3 regions of the Arthrobacter sp. MDT2-34-1 genome follow, and region 2 is predicted to be linked to each of the others. Evidence: predicted binding sites of a transcription regulator. Region 2 holds the regulator's gene; each other region holds the start of a gene.
What was found. Region 2 encodes LexA, which represses DNA repair genes until DNA is damaged. Its sites were predicted from a motif close to TCGAACANNTGTTCGA; they were not measured.

Region 1: uvrA (excinuclease ABC subunit UvrA) is a predicted target of LexA. The motif match lies at 2,278-2,293, and genes of this name have one in related genera.
Region 3: AC5RVV_RS03245 (HNH endonuclease signature motif containing protein) is a predicted target of LexA. The motif match lies at 2,632-2,647, and genes of this name have one in related genera.

Annotation. Positions count from the first base shown of each region.
Region 1 covers NZ_JBNHGO010000001.1:264,356-268,737, forward strand. Annotated here, with positions in the region: gene AC5RVV_RS01220 (DNA topoisomerase IB) at 1-917, shown strand, start outside; gene AC5RVV_RS01225 (MBL fold metallo-hydrolase) at 1,043-1,687, opposite strand; gene AC5RVV_RS01230 (GntR family transcriptional regulator) at 1,797-2,180, shown strand; gene uvrA (excinuclease ABC subunit UvrA) at 2,383-4,382, shown strand, end outside.
Region 2 covers NZ_JBNHGO010000004.1:29,854-34,235, reverse strand. Annotated here, with positions in the region: gene AC5RVV_RS16020 (ATP-dependent DNA helicase) at 1-1,164, shown strand, start outside; gene lexA (transcriptional repressor LexA) at 1,276-2,025, opposite strand; gene AC5RVV_RS16010 (LysM peptidoglycan-binding domain-containing protein) at 2,322-2,675, shown strand; gene AC5RVV_RS16005 (histidinol-phosphate transaminase) at 2,748-3,857, shown strand; gene hisB (imidazoleglycerol-phosphate dehydratase HisB) at 3,912-4,382, shown strand, end outside.
Region 3 covers NZ_JBNHGO010000001.1:705,613-709,994, reverse strand. Annotated here, with positions in the region: gene AC5RVV_RS03260 (MFS transporter) at 1-354, opposite strand, end outside; gene AC5RVV_RS03255 (ammonium transporter) at 637-1,941, shown strand; gene AC5RVV_RS03250 (P-II family nitrogen regulator) at 1,938-2,276, shown strand; gene AC5RVV_RS03245 (HNH endonuclease signature motif containing protein) at 2,678-4,382, shown strand, end outside.

The DNA of each region.
Region 1 (4,382 bases), on a different contig from region 2:
GGCGCCACGGGACGGGGTTCTCCTACCGCAACCCCGACGGTTCGAGGCCTGCCGGGGACGAGCTCCGAAGGATCAAGGCGTTGGCGGTCCCGCCGGCGTGGTCGGATGTGTGGATCTGCCCGGCACCCAACGGGCACATCCAGGCCGCGGGAACCGACGATGCCGGGCGGCGGCAATACATCTACCATGCCCGTTGGCGGGAACTGAGGGATCGCGAAAAGTTTGACCGCTCCCTGGCGTTCGGAGCCACCCTGACCACCGCGCGCCGCAAGGTGACGAGGCTGCTGAGGTCCGGCGAACGAACCCGCCCGGTGGCCTGTGCCGTTGCCTTCCGCCTGCTGGACAGCGCGTCGTTGCGGATCGGTTCGGAAGTCTACGCCGAAGACAACGGATCCTACGGGGTTACGACGTTGTTGGTTCGCCACGTGCAGGTGCGGGAAGATACCGTCCGGCTGCATTTTCCCGGGAAGAGCGGACTGCAGTGGGACGTGGAACTGAAGGATCCGGATATCGCCGTCCAGCTGGCGGCGGTGCGGACCCTGAAGGCCGACGATCCGGCCATCGGTTACCGCAACGGCACCGGAGACTGGTCGGGGCTCGCCGCGTCGGAGTTGAACGAGTTTATCCACGAACTCTGCGGGCCGGAGTTCAGTGCCAAGGATTTCCGGACGTGGCAGGGAACGGTAACGGCCGCCGTGGCACTGGCCGGCTACACCGGCAAGCCGAATCTCACCGGACGGCGCAAGGCCGTGGTCGCAGCCATGCACGCCGTCTCGGAGCGGCTGGGCAATACGCCCGCCGTCGCCCGCAAGTCGTACGTGGATCCGCGGCTCGTGGACCGCTTTATGGCGGGACAGATCCCGGACGCCGCCACGTACTCCGCGGCGGAACGCAGCCTGCCGTCCTTCCTGGCCTGACAGGGGCAGCCTGCCATCCTTCCTCGGGTGGCAAGGGAGCGAAAGCAGCCCGCGGCGCTAGAATTAGAGAGCCCCGGCAGGCGGGATTCCCCCCAACGTCCACGTCTGTCGGGGTTGAATGCGCCCTACCAGCCGCGCGATTTCCACTCGTCCAGATGAGGCCGTTCTGCCCCGAGGGTGGTGCCGGCGCCATGGCCCGGATGGACCACCGTGTCGTCGGGCAGGTAGTTGAACACCCGTTCGGCCACATCGTTGAAGAGGGTTGAAAACCGTTCCGGGTCCTGCTGCGTGTTGCCCAGCCCGCCCGGAAACAGGGAATCTCCGGTGAACAGGTGCGGCGGACCCTCGGGTGCGCGGTAGAGCAGCGCCACGGAACCCGGCGTGTGCCCGCGCAGCTTGATGGCTTCCAACGAGAATCCGTCGAAGCGGCCGACGTCCTGATGCTCGAGCGCAACATCGGTCCGCACCTCGATCTGCGGAATATCCTCCACCCCGGCCGCCGTTTTGGCGCCGGTAGCGGCCACCGCCTCCGGCAGGGCCCGGACATGGTCCCAGTGGCTGTGCGTGGTCACGATCAGGGCAACCTCGGCCGGCCGCCCGGCATCCGCGGCGCCCTCGCGCAGCAGTTGCTGGATGGCCGGAAAGTCATCGGCGGCGTCGATCAACACCTGGGTGCCGGAAGCCTTGGCCGTCAGCAGATAGACGTTGTTGTCCATCTCGGAAACGGAAATACCGCGGATGGTGACTGCAGGATCTTCGTGAAGCAACATGCTTCCCAGCCTACCGACAGTCGACCCGGACGGCTCAGGATGTCATTCTGGTTGTAGCAGCGGACAGGCAGCGCGATGCTGGGGACACGACGAGGAGCGGGCGCAGACGATGGAAGCGAGCGAGTTTGACTGGCGGATGAACCGCGACAGCGCCGTGCCGCTCTTCGAGCAGTTGAGGCTGCGGATCATCGAAGCGGCCGATGCCGGCGAACTCCCGGTAGGCACGAAGCTGCCGCCCGTCAGGCGGTTGGCCGACCATCTGGGTGTGGTCCCGAATACCGTGGCACGCGCCTACCGGGAGCTTGAAACTGCCGGGCGGGTGGAAACCCACGGCCGGGCCGGCACCGTGGTCAGCGCCGGAGCCGGCAAGGCCCGGCAACAACTGGGCGATGCCGCCGAAGCATTCGCCCGCGCCGTTCACGGCCAAGGGATCGGCGGCAAGGAAGCACTCGCCGCCGCCAAGGCCGCGTTGGAGCGCCACGGCATCAAGTAGGCGGCATCAGGCGTCGTCTGGCGCCGGCCGGGGAGCCGACGATTGCGGACGCTCTCTGTCCGCAGGTGCCGTCCGCCGTGACCGATGTAATACAAGTTCGAACGAATTTTCGATTAGAGTAGATACCGTGCTAAAAGCAAGCGAAGCGTCCGTCCCGGCGACCGATTCCGAGTCTGCCACCTCCGTTTCCCGCTCCGCGGATATGTCCCGGCTGGTCGTCAAGGGCGCCCGCGAGCATAATCTGCAGAACGTCAGCGTGGACCTGCCCCGCGACGCCATGATCGTCTTCACGGGCCTGTCCGGCTCGGGCAAGTCGTCGTTGGCCTTCGATACGATCTTCGCCGAGGGCCAGCGCCGGTACGTGGAATCGCTCTCTTCCTATGCGCGGATGTTCTTGGGGCAGGTGGACAAGCCGGATGTGGACTTCATCGAGGGCCTGTCGCCGGCGGTCTCGATCGACCAGAAATCGACCAGCCGCAACCCGCGCTCCACCGTGGGAACAATCACCGAGATCTACGACTACCTGCGCCTGCTGTGGGCCCGCGTCGGCCGCCCCTTTTGCCCGCAGTGCGGTGAACCGGTGGAAAAGCAGACCCCGCAGCAAATCGTGGACCAGCTGCAAGAGCTTCCCGAAGGGACCCGGTTCCAGATCCTGGCCCCGGTAGTGCGCGGGCGCAAGGGCGAGTTCGTCGACCTGTTCAAGGAACTGAGCACCAAGGGCTTTTCCCGCGCAAAGGTGGACGGCAAGCAGGTGCAGCTAAGCGAACCGCCGAAGCTGGGGAAGCAGTACAAGCACACCATTGAGGTGGTGGTGGACCGGCTGGTGGCCAAGGAAGGCATCCACCAGCGCCTGACCGACTCGGTGGAAACCGCCCTGGCCCTCGCGGAGGGCCGCGTGCTGGCCGATTTCGTCGACATTGACGAGGACGACCCGGGCCGTACGCGTAGCTTCTCCGAGCACCTGGCCTGCCCGAACGAACACCCGCTCGCCATCGACGAGATCGAGCCGCGCTCGTTCTCGTTCAACAATCCGTTCGGCGCCTGTCCGGCCTGTACCGGTATCGGCAGCAAGCTCGAAGTAGATGTGGACCTGGTGGTCCCGGATCCCGACCGGAGCCTGTCCGAGGGCGCCATTGCCCCGTGGTCCTTGGGCAAAGCCACCCAGGAGTACTGGACGCGGTTGCTCGAAGGGCTCTCGCATGAGCTGGGGTTCTCCATGGACGAGCCATGGAAGAACCTGCCGAAGAAGGTCCGGGAGGCCGTACTGCACGGCAAGGACTTCAAGGTCGTGGTGCAGTACCGCAACCGCTTCGGCCGGGAACGGAAATACAGCACCGGATTCGAGGGCGCGTTCCAGTACATCCACCGAAAGCACGAGGAAACCGAGTCCGAGTGGGCGAGGGACCGTTACAAGGAGTACATGCGCGAGGTCCCGTGCCCGGAGTGCAACGGCGCGCGGCTGAACCCCGCGTCGCTGTCCGTGCTGATCAACGGCAAGTCCATCGCGGATGTGTCTGCCCTGCCGCTGCGCGAGGCGAGTTCGTTCCTCGCGGGCCTGGAGCTCTCGGCCCGCGAAACCCAGATCGCCCACCAGGTACTCATCGAGATCCAGGCGCGGCTGCGGTTCCTCCTGGACGTGGGCCTGGAATACCTGAACCTGGAGCGCGCCGCCGGCACGTTGTCCGGCGGGGAGGCCCAGCGCATCCGGCTGGCCACGCAGATCGGCTCCGGCCTGGTCGGCGTGCTCTACGTGCTCGACGAGCCCTCCATCGGCCTGCACCAGCGGGACAACCGCCGTTTGATCGAGACCCTCACACGGCTGCGCGACCTCGGCAACACCCTGATAGTGGTGGAACACGACGAGGACACCATCGCCGAGGCCGACTGGATAGTGGACATCGGACCGGGCGCCGGCGAGCACGGCGGCGAAGTGGTGCACTCCGGCTCGCTGCAGGAACTGCTGGACAACACGCGTTCCATCACCGGTGACTACCTGTCCGGCCGGCGCCGCATCGAACTGCCGGCCAAGCGCCGGAAGATGGACAAGAAGCGCCAGATCAAGGTGGTGGGTGCCCGGGAAAACAATCTCCGCGGCATCGATGCCTCGTTCCCGCTGGGAATCTTCACCGCGGTCACCGGCGTCAGCGGCTCCGGAAAATCGACCCTGGTCAACGACATTCTCTACAAGGTGCTGGCGAACAA
Region 2 (4,382 bases):
ACGGGGATCAGCGTGGAGCCTTTGAACTCCGCCGCCGATGCGCTGGAGGACGTCCTGCAGTCGGTGCCCACCGGCCTGCTGGCGGCCGGCCTCCGCGAGGAGCATGAGCTGGTTCTTGCGCAGGTACGGGAAGCGGCCCGCGCGGCGCTCTCCGACTCGAAGCCCGAGGGTGCGGGGGCAGCGGACGGCGGACGGCAGATGGCGCGCTCACGGCTCGCGGCCGTGCTGGAACTGGCCGAACGGCTGCTGTCCGCTCCGGACTCCCGGGAGGTCATCTGGGCGACCCGTCCCAGCACCTATGGCGAGGCCGGCGACTACGCCGCCAATGACGACCAGCCGGCAACGTTGAACATAGCGCCGCTCTCGGTGGCGTCCCGGCTGCGTGAGGGCTTGTTCGACGACCATACCGTTGTGCTGACATCGGCGACGTTGTCGGTCGGGGGGACCTTCGATGCCGTCGCCGGGTCGCTCGGACTGCTCGGAGCCGGCGCGCCCGCCTATTCCAGCGTGGACGTGGGCAGCCCCTTCGATTACCCCAGGCAGGGCGTGCTCTACGTGGCGTCGCATCTGCCGAAGCCGGGCCGGGGCACCAGCCCGGAACAGCTCGATGAACTCGAGGAGCTGCTGCTGGCCTCGCGCGGCGGCGCCCTGGGCCTGTTCTCCTCGCGGCGTGCGGCAGAAGAAGCCGCGGCCGAGATGCGCGGGCGCACCGACCTGACCATCCTGTGCCAGGGCGAATCGTCGATGGGCGCGCTGGTCCGCCAATTCGCCGAAGAGCCCGACACCTGCCTGTTCGGCACCATGACGCTCTGGCAGGGCGTCGACGTTCCCGGTTCCGCGTGCCGGCTCGTGGTCATCGACCGGATTCCGTTCCCCCGGCCGGATGACCCGCTCACGACTGCCCGAACCCGGTCCGTGGCGCAGTCCGGGGGAAACGGTTTCATGACGGTCTCGGCGACCCATGCGGCCGTGCGGCTGGCCCAGGGAGCCGGCAGGCTGATCCGCGCGTCAAACGACCGTGGAGTGGTGGCCGTGTTGGACTCCCGGCTGGCGACGGCGCGCTACGGGAGTTTCCTCCGCAGCGCCCTGCCGCCCTTCTGGAGTACCAAGGACGGCGCCACGGCCCGCCAGGTCTTGGAAAGGCTGGCTACGGCCTCAGCCTGAACGGGCTGGGGGCACGCCCGTTCCGGAGCGAGCGGGGCCCTGCCCGGGGACCGCCCGTGCGGGCAGGGGATCCCGGGGTGGCTGCAGCGCGGACCGGGGAGACCGGGCGCGTCAGAGGGCCCGCATCACCGAGACAACCTTGCCCATGATGGTTGCGTGGTCGCCCAGAATCGGTTCGTACTGGGTATTCTGCGGCAACAGCCAGGTATGGCCGTCGCGCTGCCGGAAGGTCTTGACCGTTGCTTCGTCGTCGAGCAGCGCCGCCACGATGTCGCCGTTCTCGGCCGTGTGCTGCTGGCGGACCACGACCCAGTCGCCGTCACAGATGGCCGCATCGATCATGGAATCGCCCGAGACCCTGAGCATGAACAACTCGCCGTGTCCCACCAGTTGCCGCGGCAGGGGCATGACGTCCTCGACCGCCTGGTCCGCCAGGATCGGCCCGCCCGCTGCGATCCTTCCCACCAGCGGCACCATCGCCGTGTCGGATGACGTGGTCAGCTCGGATACGGCGACGCCGCTGGAGCTGCGCAGCTGTTGCGGTTCATCGACTCCGACGATTTCCACACCCCCGTGCTCGAGTGTCAGCGGGGTCAGGATTTCCATGGCACGGGGACGCTTGGGGTCCCGCCTGATGTAGCCCATCTTCTCCAGTTGGGCCAACTGGTGCGTGACGCTGGACAGGCTTGCCAGACCGACCGTGTCACCGATCTCGCGCATGGACGGAGGGTATCCGTGGGACATGACGGAGCGCTGGATGGTTTCCAGAATCTTCTTCTGCCGCGGCGTCAGGCTGCGCCCCACTTTGACGGGCCGGCCGCGTCGCTTCGCTCCGGCAGTGGTGGTGGTCTCTTCCGACATGTCCGGCCCCGGTCTCCCCGTAGTGGTCCCTGCGCCGGCGCCGTAGCGGAACCGCACATGGACTGTTGTCTCAACTGTTTTGTCGGTGGCGGCTGATGCACTGCTCTTACTGCCGCCCGACGCTTACAACGCTAGGCGAGGCGGTAGCGAATTTCAAACATTTGTTCGACTGAGTCTCGACAATGTTCGATCACCAGTGCTAAAACTGTAAGAGACGCATTCGAAGATACGTTCGAATATCGTTGCAAGACGATCGAAACCAGCCGAAATAGATCGAATATCGGAAAGGTGGCACCATGTCCGCCCAGCTCGCACCGCAGCCCGCCGGCCTTCGTACCAGCACAGGCCTGCGGCTGACCCGCCGCGGCCGTTTGTTGCTGATCGGCCTGCCGCTGATGCTCGCCGCGGCCGCAGCCCTGACCCTGATCGGTTTCTTCACGGCTCCGGCAATGGCCGCCGCCGGGGGGCTGGGACCTGGACCGGCGGCGACCGTCACGGTCGTCAGCGGCCAGACACTGTGGGACATCGCAGTGCAGTCCGCCCCGGACCGCAACCCCCACGATGTCATTTTCGAGATCGCGCAACTGAACGGTCTCCAGGGGGACGTCGTCCATGCCGGACAGCAGCTGCTGGTCCCGTCGGCGCGCTGAGGCAGCCGTAATATGAGCTGCTTCGGCCCGCCCGATTCCTGCCCCGGGCGGGCCGAAGCTTAAACTGGACCGGTGAGTGAGCAGCTAGAACGCCTGAACCGCCTGCCGTTGCGGGAAAATCTCCGGGGCCTGGAGCCGTATGGCGCGCCCCAGCTGGAGGTTCCCGTCCTCCTGAACGTCAACGAAAACACCCATGGCCTGCCCGATGCTGTCCGTCAGGCCATCGTCTCGGCCGTCAGCGAGGCTGCCGCGGGTCTGAACCGGTATCCGGATCGCGAGTTCACGAAGCTGAGGACGGCGCTGGCCGGCTACTTGGGGCACGGCCTCACCGCAGAGAACATCTGGGCCGCCAACGGATCGAACGAGGTCCTGCAGCAAATCCTCCAGGCCTTCGGCGGCCCCGGCCGCACCCTGCTGAGCTTCCCGCCCACCTATTCCATGTACCCGCTGCTGGCCAGCGGGACGGACACGGATTATCTGGCCGTCCCGCGGGGGGCAGACTTCACGCTGTCCCCGGACGCTGCCGCCGCCGCTGTGGCCGACTCCGGGGCAAACGTGGTCGTTCTTTGCTCGCCGAACAACCCGACGGGCACCGCCCTGGGTCTTGAGGTCGTGGAGGCGGCGTATGAAGCGGGGGAGGCCTCCAAGGCCATCGTGATCGTGGACGAGGCCTACGCCGAGTTCGCCCACGCCGGAACGCCGAGCGCGCTGACGCTGTTGCCGGGGCGGGAGCGGCTCATCGTTTCCCGCACCATGAGCAAGGCCTTCGCGCTGGCAGGCGCCAGGGTCGGGTACCTCGCCGCCGCACCGCAGATTACCGATGCGCTGCGCCTGGTCCGCCTGCCCTACCACCTGTCCGCCGTCACGCAGGCAACGGCCCTGGCCGCGTTGGACCATGCCGATGCGCTGCTGGCCAACGTCGAAGACATCAAGGCGCAGCGGGACCGCATTGTCGACGGGCTGGCCGAGCTGGGACTCGACCCGGCGCCGTCCGACTCAAACTTCGTGTTTTTCGGCGGGTTGGAGGACCCCCGCTCGGTGTGGCAGGGACTGCTGGAAGCCGGCGTGCTGATCCGCGACGTCGGGATCCCGGGCCATCTGCGGGTAACCGCCGGCACTGAGGCCGAGACCACAGCCTTCCTCGACGGCATCAAGGCCCTCGTGGCGAGCCCCGTCTCCTAAACTAGTAAGAGCGAACCGGCTCGCGCCGGTCGACCAATTCGTCAAAGGACTCCCATGACCGTGGAAACCACCACTGGACGTACCGCACGCCTCGAACGCATTACCAGCGAGTCGTCCGTGCTGGTTGAACTGGACCTCGACGGCACCGGCCGTTCCGAGATCAGCACCACCGTGCCGTTCTACGACCACATGCTCACCGCCCTGGCGAAGCACTCGCTCGTCGACCTGACGGTGAAGGCCAGCGGGGACACGCACATCGACGCGCACCACACCGTCGAAGATGTCGCCATCACCATCGGCGACGCGCTGAAGGAAGCGCTGGGCAATAAAGCCGGGATCCGCCGTTTCGGCGAAGCCACGGTGCCCCTGGACGAGGCGCTGGCCCACGCCGTCGTGGACATCTCCGGCCGGCCCTACCTGGTGCACACGGGAGAACCGGCAGGCCAGGAGTACCACTTGATCGGCGGACATTTCACCGGATCGCTGACCCGCCACGTGTTCGAATCGATCACACTGCACGCCCAG
Region 3 (4,382 bases), on a different contig from region 2:
CCAGTAGTCCTGCGCCAGCGCGCAGGCGCCGGTCGAAGCGGCGACTATCAGCAGCCCGGTCAGGTAGACCCGGCGCTCACCCCAGCGGCCCACCAGCGCGCCGCCCGCCGGCGCGAAGACCAGCCGGGCGAGGGCAAACACGCTGACGATGATGCTGGCAGCCGCGACACCGACGTCGAAACTCGCCGCAAACTGCGGCAGGACCGGCGCCACCAGCCCGTACCCCAGCGCGATGACGAACGCCGCGGCAACGAGGACCTTGATGTCGCGCGGAATCGGAGTGGGTGCGGGCTTGCCCGGTCGCTGGAGGCCGGGCAGGCGGAACGGGCGCGCCGTGCGGCGGAAAACTGGCATGCCAACCAGCGTAGCCCGACCCGCGCGCCGGCTCGGTGCCACGCCGGGCCGCGCACCGCCGTCGTCCTCTATGCCACTCTGTGCCGCCGCTCTGTGCCGCTCTCGGTGCCGCTCTTGGTGCCGCGCGAAACACTGCCGAAACACGCCGGTTGCACCGGTTTTACCTGCGCGAACTTCTTGTAACGCGGCCGCAATGAAGCGTCCGGCTGGCCGAAACACGCCGTCGTCAGTCTTGGTTCATCGGTGGGAAATTACCCGCCAACGAACGAGGGGACGTGAAACATGGATCTGTCGGCAGGTCACGTCTGGGTAATGATTTCGGCGGCCTTGGTGCTGCTCATGACGCCGGGACTGGCATTCTTCTACGGCGGAATGACGCGGGCCAAATCGGCCCTGAACATGATGATGATGAGCTTTTCCGCCGTCGCGCTGGTGGCGGTGGTCTGGGTGCTGTGGGGTTACTCGATGAGCGGGGGCGAGGGCGTGACCCAGCTCTTCGGCAATCCGTTCGCCGCGTTCGGCCTGGAAGGGCTGCTTAGCACCCCTGACTTGATCAGCGCCGGGTACGGTGCCACGTTCGCGATCATCACGGTGGCACTCATCTCCGGCGCCATCGCCGACCGGGCAAAATTCAGCGCCTGGGCGGTCTTCGTGCCGGTCTGGGTCACGCTGGTTTACTGCCCGCTGGCCTTCATGGTCTGGGGCGGCGGCTTGCTGGGGGCCGAGGGAGCCATCGGCGCCTGGGCCGGGGAGGCGATCGATTTCGCTGGCGGCACGGTGGTGCACATCAATGCTGGTGTAGCGGGCCTGGTCCTGGCCCTGATTCTGGGCAAGCGCAGAGGCTTCGGCAAGGACCCTGCACAGCGCCCGCACAACATCCCGCTGGTGATGATCGGCGCAGCGATGCTGTGGTTCGGCTGGTTCGGATTCAACGGGGGAGCGGCGGGCACGGCGGAGGAAGCCGGGCTGATCTGGGTCAACACTATGGCCGCCCCGGCAGCCGCCATCGTGGGCTGGCTGGTGACCGAGCGCCTCCGCGACGGCCGTCCCACGTCCCTCGGGGCGGCCTCGGGTGTAGTCGCGGGTCTGGTGGCCATCACCCCGGCCTGCGCCAACGTATCCCCCCTGGGGGCGGTGGGTCTGGGCCTGGTGGCGGGCGTGTTGGCCGCGCTGGCGGTGGGGCTGAAGTACAGGCTGGGCTACGACGACTCGCTCGATGTGGTGGGCGTCCACCTGGTTGCCGGCCTGGTCGGAACGCTGGCCCTGGGCTTCATCGCCCTGCCGGTCGAGGGTGCAGGCGGTGGTCTCTTCTACGGCGGCGGCGTCGCCCAACTGGGGGCGCAGGCCGTGGCGGCGCTGGTCTCCATGGTGTTCTCTGGCGTGCTGACCCTGATCATCGGCTTGGCGATCCACAAGACCCTTGGCTTCCGGGTGACTGCAGAGGATGAGGTCACCGGCGTGGACCTCGCCCAGCACGCCGAATCCGCTTACGAATTCGGCGGCCTGGGCACCGGCGGAACATTCATCCCGCACCCGGCAACCGACCCCAGCGCCCGCAGCACGATCAAGGAAGAGGTCAACGCATGAAACTGGTCACCGCAATCATCCGGCCGGAAAAGCTGGAGGCAGTCCGCAACAGCTTGGAAAGCTACGGGGTCCAAGGGCTGACCGTCAGTGAGGCCAGCGGGTACGGGCGGCAGCGCGGCCACACGGAGGTCTACCGCGGCGCCGAGTACACGGTGGACCTGCTGCCCAAGGTCCGCGTCGAGGTCTTGGTGGGGGACGATTTGGCCGACGACATCGTCGACGTCCTCGTGGCCACCGCCAACACCGGCCGCGCGGGTGACGGAAAGGTCTGGCTGGTGGATGTGCAGGAAGCGGTCCGCGTCCGAACGGGCGAACGCGGCGAGGCTGCCATCTAGGACTGGAACCTTTGGCAGATTTCCCTGGCCCGGTTGTTCCGGCCGCCCCTGCGGCGTCCGGAGCAACCGGTTCCTGTGCGCGGGTGCACTCGCGGTGTCTGCGGCGGCCCGGAAACCGCGGCGGTGCCGCGGTTTCGTCGCATGACGGTGGGCTGGTTTCCCCTCGAGACGCACCCGTCTGCTTCGCGTTTAGCCGTTAGCCTGCTGAGTTGTCCTCCACAGAGAGGGACGGTTCCCCGTTCGGCCATTGGCTGGCTGAGTTGTCCTACACAGGGAAGGAGGGTTCCCCGTTCAGCCATTGGCCGGCTGAGTTGTCCTACACAGGCAGGTGTGGGGGGCGGGTTATGCACTTTCCTCGAAGACTCGTTCTACCCGGGGCGTGGGCTGCGTAGCGTTGAAGTATGGCAGCGGAACCGTTGGACGAGGCACAGGAGCCGGAGGAATCCTCCGGCACCCCTGCCGTGTCCGACGACGGTGCCGCGCCCGACAATGGTTCTGCCGAGCCGGTACCGGTCCCGCGGGGGTGGGGGGACGACTGGCGGGAGCTGGGACCGGCGGAACTGGCCGGCCTGCTCGCCGGCACCGACCCCGCGGCCTTGGACGATTGGTCGACCCTCGACTACCTTCAGGCGGTGCGCAAACACGAGGCCTGGACCCAGTCCCGCCGGCTGCGGGCCGTGCACCGCCTGGCGGTGCTCCGCCCGGCAACCGGGCCCGACGCCGGGGCACCGGACGGGATCTGCCGGCACGCCGCCGCCGAGCTCGCACCCATCCTGGCCGTGCCCCGCCAACGCGCGGCCGCCGAACTGGCCGACGCACACCAGATCGCCACCTGCCTGCCCGCCACCCTCGCCGCCCTGGACAACGGCGACCTCGACCTGCCCCGCGCCACCGCCATCGCCCGCAAAGGCGCCGGCCTGCCGCCCGAGGTTCTGGCCGGCTATGAAGCCCGCGTTGTTCCCGGCGCCGGGACCATCACGCTGGAATCCGTGCAGGCCCGGGCCCGCACAGTCCGCGACCGGCTGCACCCCGAATCCCTCGAGATCCGGCACCGGGCCGCGATGGAGCGCCGCACCGTCCACTACCAGCCCCAGGACGACGGGATGGCCGAGCTCTACATCCGCACCAGCGCCGACAAAGCGCTGCTCGCCTACAACCTGATGCAGGCCCACGCCCGCAAACTCCAGACCGCGGACGAAACCCGCACCCTGGGCCAGCTCCGCGCCGACGTGTTCACCGACATGCTCCTGCGCTACCCCGGCCACGCCTACCAGCCCGCCACAGACACCTTCACAACCGGAACCGCCGCCGACGAAACAGCCGCCGGAACCGCCGCCGGCGACACAGCCGCTACCCAGACGGCCACCGACAACTGCGGAACAGCGGCCACCCAAGCAGCAGCCGGACCGAGAGCAGCAAGCCGTTCCGGAACTGCTGCCGGATCCGGGACCGTGCTCGGCTCTGTAACGAACGCAACGGCAATGACAACGGCAGCCGCTCCACCTGGCGCCCCCGAGAAAACCGGCCCAAAAATCCCGGCCACAGGAGTTGCGGCGTGCACCGTCCGAAACACGGCAGCCGGAGGGACGGCAGGGCCGGGTCCCTGTACCTGCGGTGCCGGGAATGTGACCGCCTCGGTCGCCGTCACCGCGCCCCTGCCCACCCTGCTCCGGCTCGCCGAGGACCCCGGCGACCTCACCGGCTACGGGCCGATCCCGCCGGGCATGACCCGCGACCTTGCCGCGCTCGCCAAGTCCTGGTTGATCGTGCTCACCGATGACTATGGCAAGGCAGCCGCCGTCGCCAAAGACCTGCGCCACCCGCCCGAATGGCTCAAACGCCTCGTCCGGCTACGCGACCGCCACTGCCGCGACTTCGGCTGCACCGTCCCCGCCGACCAATGCGACATCGACCACACCGTCGCCTGGGAAGACGGCGGCAAAACAGTCATCGAAAATCTCAGCGCCAGGTGCAAACCCGGGCACAAAACCAAACACCACGGCGGCGGAACCGTCACCCAGGACCCCGACGGGACCCTCCACTTCACCACCCGCTCCGGCCACACCCACACCACCACCCCCGACGAAGGCTGGACGCTCACGCTCC